DNA from 3 places in the Hydrogenophaga aquatica genome. Region 3 is predicted to be linked to each of the others. Evidence: predicted binding sites of a transcription regulator. Region 3 holds the regulator's gene; each other region holds the start of a gene.
The links. Region 3 encodes sigma-54, which starts transcription at its own class of promoters, with help from an activator protein. Its sites were predicted from a motif close to TGGCANGNAANCTGCTTT; they were not measured.
Positions count from the first base shown of each region.

Region 1: the regulator sigma-54 is predicted to act here: its motif matches at 4,025-4,042, upstream of ACYVHH_RS15245 (circularly permuted type 2 ATP-grasp protein).
Region 2: the regulator sigma-54 is predicted to act here: its motif matches at 2,226-2,243, upstream of glnA (type I glutamate--ammonia ligase).

Region 1 covers NZ_BAAGVK010000020.1:50,512-56,385, reverse strand. The annotation lists gene ACYVHH_RS15260 (TRAP transporter permease) at 1-1,112, shown strand, start outside; gene ACYVHH_RS15255 (DUF1850 domain-containing protein) at 1,134-1,607, shown strand; gene ACYVHH_RS15250 (alpha-E domain-containing protein) at 1,573-2,532, opposite strand; gene ACYVHH_RS15245 (circularly permuted type 2 ATP-grasp protein) at 2,545-3,990, opposite strand; gene ACYVHH_RS15240 (EAL domain-containing protein) at 4,120-5,874, shown strand, end outside.
Region 2 covers NZ_BAAGVK010000002.1:178,050-183,923, reverse strand. The annotation lists gene ACYVHH_RS01945 (alpha/beta fold hydrolase) at 1-286, opposite strand, end outside; gene ACYVHH_RS01940 (EI24 domain-containing protein) at 327-1,232, shown strand; gene ACYVHH_RS01935 (competence/damage-inducible protein A) at 1,229-2,059, shown strand; gene glnA (type I glutamate--ammonia ligase) at 2,290-3,705, shown strand; gene ACYVHH_RS01925 (hypothetical protein) at 3,834-4,364, shown strand; gene glnL (nitrogen regulation protein NR(II)) at 4,376-5,455, shown strand; gene ntrC (nitrogen regulation protein NR(I)) at 5,541-5,874, shown strand, end outside.
Region 3 covers NZ_BAAGVK010000024.1:71,065-76,938, reverse strand. The annotation lists gene argS (arginine--tRNA ligase) at 1-381, shown strand, start outside; gene ACYVHH_RS16590 (SPOR domain-containing protein) at 388-1,020, shown strand; gene ACYVHH_RS16585 (thiol:disulfide interchange protein DsbA/DsbL) at 1,121-1,759, shown strand; gene lptA (lipopolysaccharide transport periplasmic protein LptA) at 1,872-2,510, shown strand; gene lptB (LPS export ABC transporter ATP-binding protein) at 2,507-3,268, shown strand; gene rpoN (RNA polymerase factor sigma-54) at 3,276-4,853, shown strand; gene ACYVHH_RS16565 (THUMP domain-containing class I SAM-dependent RNA methyltransferase) at 4,868-5,874, shown strand, end outside.

The DNA of each region.
Region 1 (5,874 bases), on a different contig from region 3:
TCTGGATGGTCCATCTGGAAGCCGGGCGCCGCGGACTGGTGGGTCTGCCGAAAGAAGAGTGCCCCAACCCCTGGACGGCAGTGCGTGAGCGCTGGTACCTGCTGCTGCCGCTGGCTGGCCTGGTCTTCCTGCTGTTCTCGGGCTACACGCCGCTGTTCTCGGGCAGCGTCGGCCTGGCTCTTACGGTCATCCTGATCTTCGGCGCCGCGGTCATGACCGGCGTCAAGGGCCTGGCGCTGCGCGGCCTGTTCTGGGTCCTGCTCGGTCTGGCCTGCGCGGGCTTCCTCAAGTTCGGCGTCATGACCTTCTTCGTCATCTCGGCCGTGCTCATCGCACTGACTTTCATCCGCCGGGTGGGCGGGGACACGCGCTCGCTGGCCGTGCGCGCCCTGGTCGACGGCGCACGGCATGCCCTGCCGGTGGCTGTCGCCTGCGCCCTGGTGGGTGTGATCATCGGCGTCATCAACCTCACGGGTGTTGCCGCCGAGATGGGCGGTCACATCATCGCCGTCGGCCGTGAAAGCCTGCTGCTGGCCCTGTTCCTGACCATGCTGACTTGCCTGATCCTGGGCATGGGCATTCCCACCATTCCCAACTACATCATCACCAGCTCGCTGGCCGCGCCGGTGCTGCTCGAACTGGGTGTGCCGCTGATCGTGTCACACATGTTCGTCTTCTACTTCGGGATCATGGCCGACCTGACCCCACCCGTCGCGCTGGCTGCATTTGCCGCAGCACCGATCGCCCGCGAAAAAGGCCTGAAGATCAGCCTGCACGCCATCCGCGTGGCCATTGCGGGCTTCATCGTGCCGTACATGGCGGTCTACAGCCCCGCGCTGATGCTGCAGTCGGGCGACTGGATCGACGTGTCTTGGATTGTTTTCAAGGCGCTGGTGGCCATCGCCATGTGGGGCGCGGGTGCTATTGGCTACCTGTTCGCCCCGCTGAACTGGACCGAACGGCTCGTTGCCATTGGCGCAGCCAGCTTCCTCGTGGCCGCGCTGCCGGTGACCGACGAGATCGGGCTGGGCTGTGTTTCGGTGTTCGTGGCGTGGCATGTGTGGAATGCAAGGCGCAAGGGCACGCTGGGCCAGGCTGCCGCGCTGCGCTGACCGGATGAGGCGGGGGTTGCCATGAGCCTGCTGGGCGTCTGTCTGGCACTGGCAGCCACACTGGAGCGCCCGGTGTTCCTGCCCGTGCAGAGCTTCACCCTGGCCTGGGTCCACTCGATCGAACGTTCCCGCTGGGAGGAGGACTACGCGATCGAGACCGGCCAGGACGGCCAGGACGGCCAGCCGGTGCTAAGGGCATTGCAGGCACGCATCAAGGGGTCTGCCGCAGGCATGGAGCCGCCAGACGACGCGCGCTGGGTTGACGGCTGGTACGCATACACCCCCAGGCAGCAGCACCCGGCATGGCTGCCGCTGTCACGCTCGCCATACACCGCAGACTACGAGTGGTGCGCGGGGGGCGCATGCACCCCCCTCTCCAGCGTGCTGCCCTCAGACGGGGGTATCACCCTCGTCTGGCCTTGCCGCCAGGGCGCCACCGAGGCCCCGCCGGGGGCCGGGCTCACGCGGCCACGGGCATCAGGAAGTTCTGGCTGATCCGTCCGCCCAGTTCGTTCACGCGGTCCAGGAACTGCGTGAGGAAGGCGTGCAGGCCGGTGGCCAGGATTTCGTCGATGCGCGCGTATTCCAGTTCGGAACGCAGCTTGCCCGCATGGCGCTCGGTCTCGGCAGACGTGTCGTTGCTCACCGCCGCCAGGTTCACCACCACCTCGTTCATGCAGGCCAGCAGGCTGCGCGGCATGTCGGCGCGAAGGATCATCAGCTCCGCAACGCGCTCGGGCGTGATCACCGTACGGTACACCTTGCGGTACACCTCGAAGGCGCTCACGCTGCGCAGAATCGCGCTCCAGTGGTAGAAGTCCAGCTCCTGGTCCGCCTCGCTGGCTGTGCCGTAGAAGTCTGACTCCACCGCGTGGAACTTCACGTCGATGAGCCGCGCCGTGTTGTCTGCACGCTCCAGGAAGGTGCCCATGCGGTAGAAGTGAAAGGCCTCGTCGCGCAGCATGGTGCCAATGGCCACCCCACGCGACAGGTGCGAGCGGAACTTCACCCACTCAAAGAATTCCGACGGGTCCTTTTCGAACGATCGGCTCTTGAGCAGGCGCTGCAACTCCAACCACGTCTGGTTCTGGGTTTCCCACAGCTCGGTGGTCAGCACACCGCGCACGGCTCGGGCGTTCTCGCGGGCAGCGCGCAGGCACGACACGATGCTCGACGGGTTGGACTCGTCGCGCACCATGAAGTGCAACACATCCTTGGGCGCGATTTCACCGTACTGGTACTGGTAGGCGGGCATCAGTTCGCTGATGCGCAGCAACCCCTCCCAACCCACCTGGGCCACGGCGGCCGACTGCGGCAGCAGGGAAGTCTGGTAGTTCACATCCAGGATGCGGGCGGTGTTTTCGGCGCGCTCGGTGTAGCGCGACATCCAGAACAGGTGATCAGCGGTTCTCGACAGCATATTCGTGTACCCTCAGGCTTCCAGAATCCAGGTGTCTTTCGTACCGCCGCCCTGTGACGAGTTGACGACGAGTGAGCCTTCTTTTAATGCCACGCGCGTCAGGCCGCCCGGCACCATCTGCACTTCCTTGCCGCTGAGCACGAAGGGCCGCAGGTCGATGTGGCGCGGCGCCACGCCAGACTCCACATAGGTGGGGCAGGTGGACAGGCTCAGCGTGGGCTGGGCAATGTACCCATCGGGCTTGGCCAGCAGTGCCTGGCGGAAGGACTCGATCTCGGCCTGGGTGGCGGCGGGCCCCACCAGCATGCCGTAGCCGCCAGCGCCGTGCACTTCCTTCACCACCAGGTCCTTCAGGTTGGCCAGGATGTACTTCAGATCGTCCGGGTTGCGGCCCATGTAGGTGGGCACGTTTTTCAGGATGGGTTTTTCGCCCAGGTAGAACTCGATCATCTGCGGCACGTAGGGGTAGATGGATTTGTCGTCCGCCACCCCGGTGCCAATGGCGTTGCACAGCGTGACGTTGCCCTTGCGGTACACGTCCAGCAGCCCGGCACAGCCCAGCGTGGAATCGGGCCGGAACGCCAAAGGGTCGAGGAAGTCATCGTCCACACGTCGGTAGATCACGTCCACCCGCTTCGGCCCGCGCGTGGTGCGCATGTAGACGAAGCCGTCGCGCACGAACAGGTCCTGCCCCTCCACCAGCTCCACGCCCATCTGCTGCGCCAGGAAGGCATGTTCAAAGTAGGCGCTGTTGTACATGCCGGGGGTGAGCACCACCACGGTGGGCTCGGCGGTGTGCGCCGGGCTCACTGCGCGCAGCGTCTCCAGCAGCAGGTCGGGGTAGTGGGCCACGGGTGCCACGCGGTTCTGGCTGAACAGTTCCGGGAAGAGCCGCATCATCATCTTGCGGTCTTCCAGCATGTAGCTCACGCCGCTGGGCACGCGCAGGTTGTCTTCCAGCACGTAGTACTCAGCCTCGCCCTGCCCACCGGGCACCGGGGCACGCACGATGTCGATGCCCGCAATGTGTGAATAGACACCGCCGGGCACGTCGACCCCCACCATCTCGCGACGGAACTGCGCGTTGTTCTCGATCTGCTCGCGCGGCACGATGCCCGCCTTGAGGATCTCCTGCCCATGGTAGATGTCGTGGATGAAGCGGTTCAGGGCGTTGACACGCTGGGTCAGGCCCTTTTCCATGCTGCGCCATTCATGGGCGGGGATCACGCGCGGGATCAGATCGAAGGGAATCAGGCGCTCGGTGCCTGCGCCGTCCTCGTCCTTGTCGCCATACACGGCGAAGGTGATGCCGACACGGCGGAAGATCATCTCGGCTTCTTCCCGGCGTGCAGCCATCAGCTCGTCGGGTTGCTGGGCGAGCCAGCGAGCGTAGGAAAGGTAGTGTTCTCGCACCTGCTGCGGGGCAGCGTACATCTCGTCGAAGGTCGGTCGGCTCATACGGGGCTCGCTGTTTTTGGGGCTCGACACCATCTTAGCAATTAGCGGGCCAGGGCGGCACCCAGGGCGGGCGTCACAGAAGCGTCACAAGACCGACATACGCTCAGACCTCATTCGCCAACACCGCTCATGCCCCAGACCGCCCAGATCCTTCCCATGCCCCACGGTGCCGACGCACCCAGCGTGCGCGCCCTGCTGGGGCGCGACCTGCTGCTGCCCCACTTCCAGCCCATCGTGGAAACGGCGGGTGGCAAGGTCTTCGGTCATGAGGCGCTCATCCGCACACCCGCCCACTGCCCGTGGAACAGCCCCGATGCGCTCTTCAGCGCCGCACGGCACGAAGGCCACACCATAGAGCTGGAACTCGAATGCCTGCGCCTGGCCCTGCAGCACTGGGGGCGCAGTGCCGGGCGTGGTTGGCTTTTCGTCAACCTCAGCGCCGAGGCCCTGATACAGGCGCTCATGAAGGACGGCCTGGAGCGAGTGTTCCGCCAGGCGCGTTCGGCGGGGCTGCCCCTTTCCTGCGTGGTGGTGGAGCTGACCGAGCACGAGCGCGTGCAGGACGTGCAAGCCATACAGGAAGCACTCTCTCTGCTGCGCCGCAGTGGCGGGTCGCTCGCGCTCGACGACTTCGGCGACGGCCGCTCCAGCCTGCGGCTGTGGTCGGAGCTGCGCCCGGAATTCGTCAAGATCGACAAGTACTTCATCAAGAACGTGCACCAGAGCAGCCACAAGCTGCAGACGCTGCGGGCCATCCAGCAACTGTCAGACAGTTTCGGCTCGCGCCTGATTGCGGAGGGAGTGGAAGATGCCGACGAACTGATGGTGCTGCGCGACCTGGGGCTGCACTACGTGCAGGGCTATTTCCTGGGCCGCCCGCAGCCGAATGCCGCCGACGCCGTTTCCCAAGAGGTGCACGAGGTTCTGCGCAGCCGCGAAATCGCCGTGCTGCCCGAGGCCCGCCATGCCTGCAACCGCGGCCTGACGGCACAGGCGCTGCTGATCGACGCACCAGCCCTGAAGGCACAGGCTTCGCACGACGAGGCTGCTGCCCTGTTCAACCAACGGCCGGATCTGCACGCCGTGGCACTCGTGGATGGGGAAACGCCCATCGGCCTCATTTCGCGCAAGACAGTGCAGGACCTCTACCTCCGGCTCTACTTCCGCGACCTCTACGGCCGCCGCCCCTGCACGCTGCACGCCAACCTCAACCCGCTGCTGGTCGACGTACACACCCCCATTGAACAGCTCACCCGGGTGCTCACCTCCACCGACCAGCGCTACCTCACCGAGGGCTACGTGATCACCGAGGGGGGCCGCTACCTCGGCCTGGGCACGGGGGAGCAGTTGGTGCGTACCGTCACAGAGGCCCGCATAGAGGCCGCGCGCCACGCCAACCCCCTCACCTTCCTGCCGGGCAATGTGCCCATTACCCTGCACATCGAACGTCTGCTGGAGAACGGCCAGGACTTCGTGGCCTGCTACGCCGACCTCAACCACTTCAAGGCCTACAACGACCATTACGGCTACTGGCGCGGCGACGAGATGATCCGCCTGCAGGCCGAATGCCTGGCCGCGGCCTGCGACCCGCGCCGCGACTTCCTGGGCCACGTGGGCGGGGATGACTTCGTTTTGCTGATGCAGAGCATGGACTGGGTGGAGCGCATCGAATCGGCGGTGGCGCAGTTCAACCGCCGCGCACTCGCGCTGTTCGACGAGACCGCCCGGGCTTCGGGCGGCATCCTGGCCGAGGACCGCCACGGCATCGAGCGTTTCCACCCCTGCACCACCTTGAGCGCGGGCGTTCTGGCCGTGGCTCCGGGCCGCTTCCAGCGCGCCGAGGAAGTGGCCTCTGCCGCCGCCATGGCCAAGCACCACGCAAAG
Region 2 (5,874 bases), on a different contig from region 3:
GTCCGGCGGCGCCCCGGACGTTGGGGACGGGGTCGGATTGCCCGTACCCGCGGCGCGAATAGACCAGACCGGCGCGGCCGGTGCGGGCGCACAGCTCCATGGGCCAATAGCGGTGGCGGGTGCCCCACAGGGAGACGGAGCCCAGTCCTTCGTGCAGGAACACGAGCGGTGCCCGGTGTGGCGCTTCGGCAGGGGCGGGAATGTGCAGCACCTCAAGCTGCACGCCTTCGATGGTGGCCCGCGTCGTCGGGGGCAGGGTGTGGCTGGCTTCGGACATGGCAGGCATGTTAGCGGCGTGGTAACGCGTTCGTTGTATTCTTGGCGTCATGCGTCTGCTCATTGGTTCCTTCTGGCGCGCGGTGGCCTACTGCCTGCACCCGCGTGTCATCGCCCTGTCGATCCTGCCCCTGGTGCTGATGGTGGCCGCGTCTTTCGCGCTCGGCTACTTCTTCTGGGATGCGGCCGTGGCGGGCGTTCTGGAGTGGATCGAGACGCAGGAACTGATCACCTTTGCGTTGCGCTGGCTGGAGTCCGTGGGCATTGGCAGCCTGGGCGGGGTGCTGGCGCCGCTGGTCGTGCTGGTGGTGGCCACGCCCATCATCGTGCTGCTGGTGCTGCTGCTGGTGGCCTTGCTCATGACGCCCGCCATCGTGGAGCTGGTGGCGCAGCGGCGGTTTGCCGCGCTTGAGCGCAGGCACGGCGGGTCCTTCTGGGCGAGTGCCGGGTGGTCGCTGTGGTCGACCGTGCTGGCCGCGCTGATGCTGCTGGTGTCCATGCCCCTGTGGCTGATACCGCCCCTGGTGCTGGTGCTGCCGCCGCTGATCTGGGGCTGGCTGACCTACCGCGTGTTCGCCTTCGATGCCCTGGCTGAACATGCCAGCCGCGAGGAACGCGAGCAGATCATGGCAGCGCACCGCATGCCGCTGCTGGCGATGGGCGTGCTGTCCGGCTTCCTGGGGGCCGCGCCCAGCCTGCTGTGGGCGTCTGGGGCCATGTTCATTGCGCTGGCGCCGCTGCTGGTGCCGCTGGCCATCTGGATCTACGCGCTGGTGTTCGCGTTTGCCTCGCTGTGGTTCGCGCATTACCTGCTTGCGGCCCTGGACGTGGCGCGTGCAGCGGCGGCCCCGAAGGTGGATGCCCCGCCGCCGTCCGATTCCGTGTTTCCTTCTTCCCCTGACAAGAACCGCCTTGCGTCGGACGTGATCGACGTGGAGGCAAGAGACGTCTCATGAGCACCACAGCCATGCCCGCCTTCGGGCTCATCATCGTTGGCGATGAAATCCTCTCTGGCAAGCGCGCCGACAAGCACATGCCCAAGGTCATCGAGCTGCTGGGCGCGCGCGGCCTGACGCTGGCCTGGGCGCGCTACGTCGGGGACGACCGCCCGGCCATCACGGCGGCCCTGCGCGACGCGTTTGCCAGCGGCGACGTGGTGTTTTCCTGCGGCGGCATTGGCGCGACACCGGATGACCACACCCGCCAGTGCGCGGCAGCGGCATTGGGGGTTGACCTGCTCTTGCATCCCGAAGCCAAGGCCCTGATACAGGAGCGCATGCGGGACGTGGCGCAGGAACAGGGCGTTCCCTACGAGCCGGACCGCGATGACAACGTGCACCGGCTCAACATGGGCGTGTTCCCTGCGGGTGCGGGCATCATCCCCAATCCGTACAACAAGATTCCCGGGTTCTCGTGCGAGGGACCAGGGGGTGGCGCAGTGCATTTCGTGCCGGGCTTCCCCGTCATGGCGTGGCCGATGATCGAGTGGGTGCTGGACCAGCGGTACGCCCACCTGTTCCGCCGTGTCACGCGCGAGGAGCGGTCGGTCATCGTCTTTGGCGCCATGGAGGCGGCCTTGACCCCCTTGATGGAGGCCGTCGAGGCGCGCCACCCGGGTGTCAAGGTGTTCAGCCTGCCTAGCGTGGACCACCCGCAGTGGGGGCGCCACATCGAACTGGGCGTCAAGGGTGAGGCGGGACTCACGGCGCCTGCCTACGCTGACCTCAGGCAGGGCCTGGTGGCGGTGGACGCCAAGCTTGGCCCCGAAATGGTGCGTTCTTGATTGCACTTAGTTGGTGCGTACTGCACCTATAAGGTGCTGATACGCGATTTTTGAGCCAGGCAGGTGTGGTTTGCTTGCACCTGCGGCACGCAAACAGGGCGTGCAAACCGGGCACAATAGCGGCGTGCGCCGTACCGGCTTGGTGCGACCACCGGCCCGGCGGAGTTGGCATGGATGCTGCTTCAACGACGCGGTCAAGTTTTTTTACCCATCCGACCAGGAGATTTCTGATGGCCAAGACCGTCGCAGACGTGATGAATATGGTGAAGGACAACGACGTCAAGTTCGTCGATTTCCGCTTCACCGACACCCGTGGCAAGTGGCAGCACATTACCATTCCCGTGTCGCAGTTCGGCGAGAGCAAGTTCGACGAAGGCCAGGCGTTCGACGGCTCCTCCATCGCCGGCTGGAAAGGCATTGAAGCCTCCGACATGCTGCTGATGCCCGATGCCAACACCGCTTTCGTCGACCCGTTCGTCGAGGAAACCACGCTGGTGCTGGTCTGCGACGTGATCGAGCCGACCGACGGCAAGGCCTACGAGCGCGACCCCCGCTCCATCGCCAAGCGCGCTGAAACCTACCTGAAGGCCACCGGCCTGGGCGACGTGGCCTTCTTCGGTCCGGAACCCGAGTTCTTCCTGTTTGACGAAGTGCGCTGGAGCAACGAACCCGGCCACAGCTTCTACCAGATCGAGGAATACGAAGCCCCCTGGAACAGCGGCGCCAAGATCGAAGGCGGCAACCGTGGCCACCGTCCCCGCACCAAGGGCGGCTACTTCCCCGTGGCGCCGGTGGACAGCACCATCGACATGCGCAACGAGATGGTACTGATCCTGGAAGCCGTGGGCGTGCCCGTGGAAGTGCACCACCACGAAGTGGCTGGCGCCGGTCAGTGCGAACTGGGTACCAAGTTCTCGACCCTGGTCGAGCGCGCTGACTGGACCCTGCTGCAGAAGTACGTGATCCAGAACGTGGCCAACGCCTATGGCAAGACCGCCACCTTCATGCCCAAGCCCTACCATGGCGACAACGGTTCCGGCATGCACGTGCACCAGTCGATCTGGAAAGACGGCAAGAACCTGTTCGCTGGCAGCGGCTACGCCGGCCTGAGCGACTTCGCGCTGTACTACATCGGTGGCATCATCAAGCACGCCCGTGCCCTGAACGCCATCACCAACCCCGGTACCAACAGCTACAAGCGCCTGGTTCCCCACTTCGAAGCCCCGGTGAAGCTGGCCTACTCCGCCAAGAACCGTTCCGCTTCCATCCGCATCCCGAACGTGGCGTCCGACAAGGCCCGCCGCGTGGAAGCCCGCTTCCCGGATCCCCTGTGCAACCCCTACCTGGGCTTTGCCGCGCTGCTGATGGCCGGTCTGGATGGCGTGGAGAACAAGATCCACCCGGGCGAGGCCGCCACCAAGGACCTGTACCACCTGCCCCCGGAAGAGGACAAGCTGGTGCCCACCGTGTGCCACAGCCTGGACCAGGCCCTGGAGCACCTGGACAAGGACCGCGCGTTCCTGACCAAGGGCGGTGTGTTCACCGACGCCTGGATCGACGCCTACATCGAGCTGAAGATGCAGGAAGTGACCCGCGCCCGCGTGGAAGTCTCTCCGGTCGAGTACGACATGTACTACAGCCTCTGATCGACGCTGCGATCGCACAGGAAAGGGACGGTGGAAACCGTCCCTTTTTTGTCTTGGGGAAGCGTGGCACTTTTCAGCGATACTGGGCGTCTGACACGAAGGGGGTACACAGAACCCCGGAGCAAAAGATGTTGATTTCCTGCAAGAACCGGCAAGCCAGCGCCGTGCTTTTGGGCCTTTGCATGGGACTGGCGGCGCTGCCTGCCCTGGCCCAAAGCCAGATCTACCGCTGTGGCAACGAATACACGAACAACCCTGGAGACGCCAAGGCGCGGGGTTGCCGCCTGGTCGAGGGTGGCAACCTGACCATTGTGGAAGGGGCGCGTCCGGCGCCAGCTGCCGCGCCGAATGCCGCCAACGCCACGGCGCCGCGTGCCCGTGCGCCTGGCGAGCGCGTGGGCGCTGCCGAGCAGCGTGCGCGTGACAGTGATGCGCGCGCCATCCTTGAAGCTGAGCTGCGCAAGGCCGAAGCGCGCGTGGCGGAGTTGCGTGCCGAGTACAACAATGGCGAGCCGGTCAAGACCCCTGCCGAGGTGCGCAACCCGAAGCTCTACCAGGACCGCCTGGCAGATGTGAAGGCGACCCTGGAGCGTGCCGAAGCCGACGTCGCGGGCATCAAGCGCGAGTTGGCGCGCACCGAAGGCAACACAGGCCGGTGAGCCGCGCAGCAATGATCGGACGCCGCAAGACGCCTACCCCCGAGCAGCGCTTCCACGCGCTGGACATGCTGGCCACGCTGACGGCCGTGGTGGATGCGCGGGGCGCTATCCTGTTCGCCAATTCGGCGCTGGAAGACGCCGTGGGCCTGTCGCGCCGCAGCATTGCCGGCGTGCCCATGACCGACTGGTTCACCGAGCCGGAACTGCTGCAGAACGCCCTGGCAGGTGCCGGCGGCAACGAGTACGCGGTGATCCGCTACGACACGCGGCTCAAGCGCCTGAACCACGACCCCTTGCCCGTGCACCTGGTGCTGGCGCAGACCGACGTGCCCGGCGAGCTGGTGGTGGAGCTGCTGCCACTGGAGCAGCAGGCCCGCCAGGAGCGCGAAGAGCGCCTGATCGACCAGGCGCAGGCCAACAAGGAACTGATCCGCAACCTGGCGCACGAGATCAAGAACCCGCTGGGGGGCATCCGTGGCGCGGCGCAGCTGTTGCAGATGGAGCTGGATTCGCGCGAGCTCATCGAGTACACGCAGGTGATCATCCACGAGGCGGACCGCCTGCAGTCGCTGGTGGACCGCCTGCTGGCGCCACACCGGCGCGCGCAGGTGGTGGGTGATGTGAACATCCACGAAGTGTGCGAGCGTGTGCGCGCCCTCATCCTGGCGGAGTTCCCCAAGGGGCTGAAGGTGGTGCGTGACTACGACACCTCCATCCCCGAGTTCCGCGGAGACCGCGAGCAGCTCATCCAGGCGGTGCTCAACATTGCGCACAACGCGGCACATGCCTTGCGCGAACGCATCGAGCAGGGTGACGCGCAGATCGTCTTTCGCACGCGCGTGGCCAGACAGGTAACTTTTGGCAAGCAACGGTACCGGTTGGCATTGGAATTGCATGTCATCGACAACGGGCCCGGCGTGCCCGAAGAGATCAAGGACCGCATCTTCTACCCGCTGGTGTCGGGCAGGGATGGCGGCTCCGGTCTGGGGCTGACGTTGGCTCAAACCTTCGTGCAGCAGCACCATGGCCTGATCGAATGCGACAGCGAGCCGGGCCGCACCGATTTCAAGATGCTGATCCCTCTGCCTTGAAGCCGTTGCAGCCGAAGTGCCCGGGGTGACGTGACAGACACAACAAGGTGCAGGGGGGTCGATGACAGACACAGGAAGCGCGCGCATGAAACCCATCTGGATCGTGGACGATGACCAATCCATCCGGTTCGTTCTCGAAAAGGCTTTGCTGAGGGAGAACTTGCCGACGCGCAGCTTCACCAACCCGCGCGAGGTGATCGACGCACTGGATGACGCGGACGACGAGGGACCGCAGGTGCTGGTGAGCGACATCCGCATGCCGGGCGGCTCAGGGCTGGAGTTGCTGGAGCAGGTCAAGAAGCGCCTGCCGGGCCTGCCCGTCATCATCATGACGGCGTTTTCCGATCTGGACAGCGCGGTGTCGGCCTTCCAGGGCGGCGCCTTCGAATACCTGCCCAAACCGTTTGATCTGCCGAAGG
Region 3 (5,874 bases):
AACAACGACAACCCGGTGTTCTACGTGCAGTACGCCCACGCGCGCATCTGCTCGGTGCTGGCGTCCTGGGGTGGCGACGTCGCCAGCCTGAAAGACGCCGATCTGGGCGCGCTGGAGGGCCCGCAGGCCCAGGCGCTGATGTTGCAACTGGCCAAGTACCCCGAGATGCTGACCGCCGCCGCGCAGGACTTCGCCCCGCACGACGTGACCTTCTACCTGCGCGAACTGGCTGCCGCGTACCACAGCTACTACGACGCCGAACGCATTCTGGTCGACGACGAGGCCGTCAAGCGTGCCCGCCTGGCCTTGGTGGCAGCCACCGCGCAGGTGTTGCACAATGGCTTGGCGGTGCTCGGGGTAAGCGCGCCGCGGAAGATGTAAATGCACATGAAGAAACAAGCAGGTGGAACGCTCGTCGGGTTCATCGTCGGGCTGATCGTCGGACTGGGCGTGGCCCTGGCCGTGGCCGTGTACATCACCAAGGTTCCGGCGCCTTTTGTCGACCGCGGCGTGCAGCGCAAACCCGACCAGGAAGCCATCGAGAAGGAACGCAACCGCGACTGGAATCCCAACGCCACGCTCGGGGGCAAACCTGTGGCGGCCCCGTCACCCGACGCCACCGCGCCAGCGCCCGACGCCACGGCCGTTGCACCGGCCCCCGCGCCTGCGCCCGCTCAAGCCCCTGCTACCGGCAAGGGCGACCCGCTGGGTGAACTGATCCAGTCACGCACCGCCACCAGCCCCGGCCAGGTGCCGACCGTCGAAGCGGCGCCCCAGCCTGACCCCTTCGTCTATTACGTGCAGGCCGGCGCGTTCCGCGGGCCGGACGAGGCCGAAGCCCAGCGCGCCCGCCTGGCCATGCTGGGCTTCGACGCCAGGATCACCGAGCGCGAACAGGCCGGCAAGCCGGTGTTCCGCGTGCGGATCGGACCTTTCGAGAAAAAAGTGGAAGCCGACGTGATGCAGGAGCGGCTCAATGGCCAGAACGTCGAGAACACGCTGGTCCGGGTGCAGCGCTGACCATGCCGGCCCGCTGGAACTTTCCCGGCAGGTGGTGAACCCAACAGCCCAAAGCCTGGCCGCGCATGCGGCCTTTTTCTTACCGATGGAGCGTAACAAGATGCAACGACGTGAATTCTCCCGTGCCCTGGCAGGCGCTGGCGCATTGGCTACTGCAGGCTGGAGCGGGATGGCCTGGGCCCAGATTGGCGGTTTCAAGGACGGCAGCGACTACCGCCGCCTGGCCCGCCCGGTGCCGGTGGACGCCCCGTCAGGCCAGATCGAGGTGCTCGAATTCTTCTCCTACTCGTGTGTGCACTGCTACCGGTTTGAACCGGTGATGAAGGAGTGGATGAAGACCCTGCCCGCCAACGTCGTCGTCAAGCGCACGCCGGTGGGCTTCAACGCTGCCTTCGAACCCCTGCAGCGCTTCTACTACGCGCTGGAGGCCATGGGCAAGCTCGACGCCCTGCACGACAAGGTGTTCAAGGCCATCCACGAAGGGAACGAGCGGCTCAGCAAGCTCGACAACATCGCCGACTGGGTGGCCAAGCAGGGCGTGGACAAGACCCAGTTCACCCAGACCTTCAACTCCTTCGGCGTCACGGGCAAGGTCAAGCGCGCCACCCAGCTGCAGGAAGCCTACGAGGTGGAGGGCACCCCCGCCCTGGGCATTGCCGGGCGCTTCTACGTGCCGGGCCAGGCCGCGCGCACGGTTCAGATCGCCAATGCACTGATCGCCGAAACCCGCAAGGGCTGACGACTCCACCAGCGTTTGCACGGGGCATGCCGGCACGCCCCGCCACAAACCCCGCAGGGGGTGGCTACAATCGTTGCATTCTCTAAATGCAAGTTTCGTGCCTCTAGCCACCATGTCCTCAAACCGCCCCCTGCCAACCCGTCCGCTGCTCGGTGGCGTGCTGCTGGCCGTGGCGGCCATTGCCTGGCTGCCCGCCCACGCCGAACGCGCAGACCGCCTCCAGCCCATGAACGTCGAGGCAGATGCCCTGCGCTACGACGACGCGCGGCAGACCAGTGTGTTCACCGGCAACGTCGTCATCACCAAGGGCACTATCGTCATCCGCGGCCACCAGGTCGACGTCAGACAGGACCCCCAGGGCAACCAGTTCGGCACGGTGACCGGCGGCAAGGACAAGCTGGCCTTTTTCCGCCAGAAGCGCGAAGGCCTGCAGGAATTCATCGAGGGCGAGGCCCAGCGCATCGACTACGACAGCCAGGCAGACACGGTGAAGTTCACCGGCCAGGCGGTCTTGCGCCGCTTCAAGGGCGCTACGCTCAACGACCAGACCAGTGGCGGCGTCATCATCTACGACAACAAGTCCGAAACGTTCTCGGTCGACGGTGGCAGCCCCAACCGCACCCCCGAAAACCCCTCGGGCCGCGTGCGCGCCGTGCTCACCCCCAATTCCGCCACGGCTGCGCCTCCCGCGGCCCCGGCCCCCAACACCCGCCCCCTGCAACCCAGCCCCCGGATGGAGACCCGCCCGTGACGGCGGCCAGCGCATCCGACAGCCGGCTGCAAGCGCGCGGGCTGCGCAAGAGCTATGGCAAGCGCCTGGTGGTGAAGGACGTTTCACTGGAAGTGCGCAGCGGCGAAGTGGTGGGCCTGCTCGGCCCCAACGGCGCAGGCAAGACCACGTCGTTCTACATGATCGTGGGCCTGGTGCGGGCCGACGACGGCCACATCACCCTCGACGGACAATCCATCGAAGACCTGCCCATACACCGCCGTGCCCGCCTGGGCCTGGGCTACCTGCCGCAGGAGGCCTCGATCTTCCGCAAGCTCACGGTGGAACAGAACGTGCGTGCGGTGCTCGAGCTGCAAACCGACGCCCAGGGCCGTGCCCTGAGCGAACCCGAGATTGCCACGCGGCTCGACCAGCTGCTGGAAGACCTGCACGTGGAACACCTGCGCCACTCACCGGCCCCCGCGCTGTCGGGCGGTGAGCGCCGTCGTGTGGAAATCGCCCGCGCGCTGGCCACCAACCCCCGCTTCATCCTGCTGGACGAACCCTTTGCCGGCATCGACCCCATCGCCGTGATCGAGATCCAGCGCATCATCGGTTTCCTCAAGGCGCGTGGCATCGGGGTGCTTATCACCGACCACAACGTGCGCGAGACGCTGGGCATCTGCGACCGCGCCTTCATCATCAGCGACGGCCACGTGCTGGCCCAGGGCACCCCGGCCGAGATCGTGGACAACGCCGACGTGCGCCGCGTCTACCTCGGCGAACACTTCCGCATGTAAGGCCGGCATGAAGCAGGGCCTGTCTTTACGCGTCTCGCAGCATCTGGCGCTCACGCCGCAGCTGCAGCAATCCATCCGCCTGCTGCAGCTGAGCACGCTGGAGATGGCCCAGGAAGTCGAGCAGATGCTCGACGAAAACCCCTTCCTGGAACGGGACACGGAAACGGCCGAGCGCGAGGACTTCGGCGTGGCCCAGGTGGATGCCACGCCCAGCCTGGGCGACCAGGTAAGCGAGTGGGCAAGCGGTGAGGCCCCCGCCGCAGGCAGCCCGGACACGGCCGCCGACGTGTCCAGCGAACCCCTGGAAGACGCGACACCGCTGGAGCAAAGCTGGGAAGGCGACGGTAGCGTGGAATTCACGCCCGACGACAGCGAATGGGGTGGCGACGCCCCGCCGCGCAACGGCGCGCGCGACGACGACGAAGACGTCAGCGCCGCCGATCTGGCCAGCGAGCACATCACCCTGCCCGCGCACCTGCACGAACAAGCCCTGGCCCTGCGCCTGAACGACGACGAGCGCGCCGCACTGTATTTCGTCATCGAGTCGCTCGACGAGGACGGCTACCTGATCGAACCCCTGGCCGAACTGGCCGACGCCGTGCTCGCCCAGGAGGAACAGGCGCGCGGGCGCACGCTGCAGGGCGACGAGCGTCTGGCCCGGCAGGAGGAACTGCACCAGTTGCTGCAGACCGCGCTGCACTGGCTGCACAACATGGAGCCCGCAGGCGTGGGCGCGCGCGACCTGGCCGAATGCCTGAAGCTGCAGATCCTGGAACTTCGCAACACCCCAGAGGCCCGCGCCGCGCTGAGCATCTGCGAACAGCCGCTGGAGCTGATGGCCAAGCGCGACGTCAAGCGCCTGAGCAGCCTGTGCGGCTGCGGCGACGAACTCGTGCGCGCGGCACTGGCGCTGATCGCCCGGCTCGAACCCAAGCCCGGGCGCCGCTTTGCCGACGTGCAGCGCAACGTGGTCGTGCCCGACGTGATCGTGACCGCCGCTGGCCGGGGCTTCAAGGTGCAGCTCAACCCCGACGTGATGCCGCGCCTGCGCGTGCAGGACATCTACGCCAACGCCATGCGCGGCCAGCGCGGCGAAAACGCCCAAGGCATGCAGCAGCGGCTGCAGGAGGCGCGCTGGTTCATCAAGAACATCCAGCAGCGCTTCGACACCATCCTGCGCGTGGCCAGCGCCATTGTCGAGCGCCAGCGCAACTTCTTCATGCACGGTGAACTGGCCATGCGCCCGCTGGTGCTGCGCGAGATTGCCGACGAGCTGGGCTTGCACGAGTCCACCATCAGCCGCGTGACCACCGCCAAGTACATGGCCACGCCCTTCGGCACCTACGAACTGAAGTACTTCTTCGGCTCGGCGCTGGGCACCGAAACGGGAGGCAATGCCTCCAGCACCGCCGTGCGCGCCCTCATTAAGCAGTTCGTCGCCAGCGAGAACCCCAAGAAACCGTTGAGCGACAACCAGATTTCCGACATGCTCAAGGAACAAGGCATCGAGTGCGCGCGGCGCACCGTGGCCAAGTACCGCGAATCGCTGCGCATTGCGCCAGCCAACCTGCGCAAAGCCATCTGACCGATATTTGACCAATGAATGCACTGACCCTTTTCCTGCCCTGCGCCGCTGGCGTGGAAGACTTTCTGGCCGCCGAGGTGCAGCGCGTCACCGGCCTGCCAGACACCGCCATGCAGCGCTCGCGCGGCGGCGTGGAGGTGAACGCCAGCTGGCGTGACGCCCTCAAGCTCAACCTGCACAGCCGCCTGGCCCAGCGCGTGCTGGTGCGCCTGGCACGCCAGCCCTACCGCAGCGAGCAGGACATCTACGCCGCCGCCCACGGCGTGGCCTGGGAGATCTGGTTCACACCGAAAGAGACCATCAAGGTTGAGATCACCGCGCAGCACAGCCCACTGAAGAGCCTGAACTTTGCCGCGCTGCGCGTGAAGGACGCCATCTGCGACCGCCTGCGCGACAAGCGCGGCGCACGCCCCAGCGTGGACACCGCCCGCCCCGACGTGCGCGTGTTTGCCCACCTGACCAAGGACGACGTGACGGTGTACGTGGACACCTCGGGCGAACCCCTGTTCAAGCGCGGCTGGCGTGAAGACAAGGGTGACGCCCCACTGAAGGAAACGCTGGCCGCCGCCATGATTGCCGCCACCGGCTGGACCGGCTGGAATGAAAACGGCCAGCCCGTGCCGCTGTACGACCCCTGCTGCGGCAGCGGCACCGTTCCCATCGAAGCGGCTCAGATCGCCTTGAACATTGCGCCCGGACGACAGCGCCGCTTTGCCTTTGAAAAGCTCATGCCCTACCAGGCACATGTGTGGCAGGTACTCAAGCAGGAGGCACAGGCCGCCGAGAAGAAACTGCCCGCTGGCAGCGCGCCCTTCATCTTCGGCAGCGACGTGGCTTTCCGCATGGTGGACTTTGCCCGCCGCAACGCCGAGCGAGCCGGGGTGGCCCACGCCATCGAACTGCGCGGCGGCGACGCCCTGCAACGCATGCCCCCCAGCGCCGCGCCGGGTGTGATGCTGCTCAACCCGCCCTATGGCGAGCGCATTGCCGCCGCTGGCGTGGCGGGCCAGCGCGCCGAACA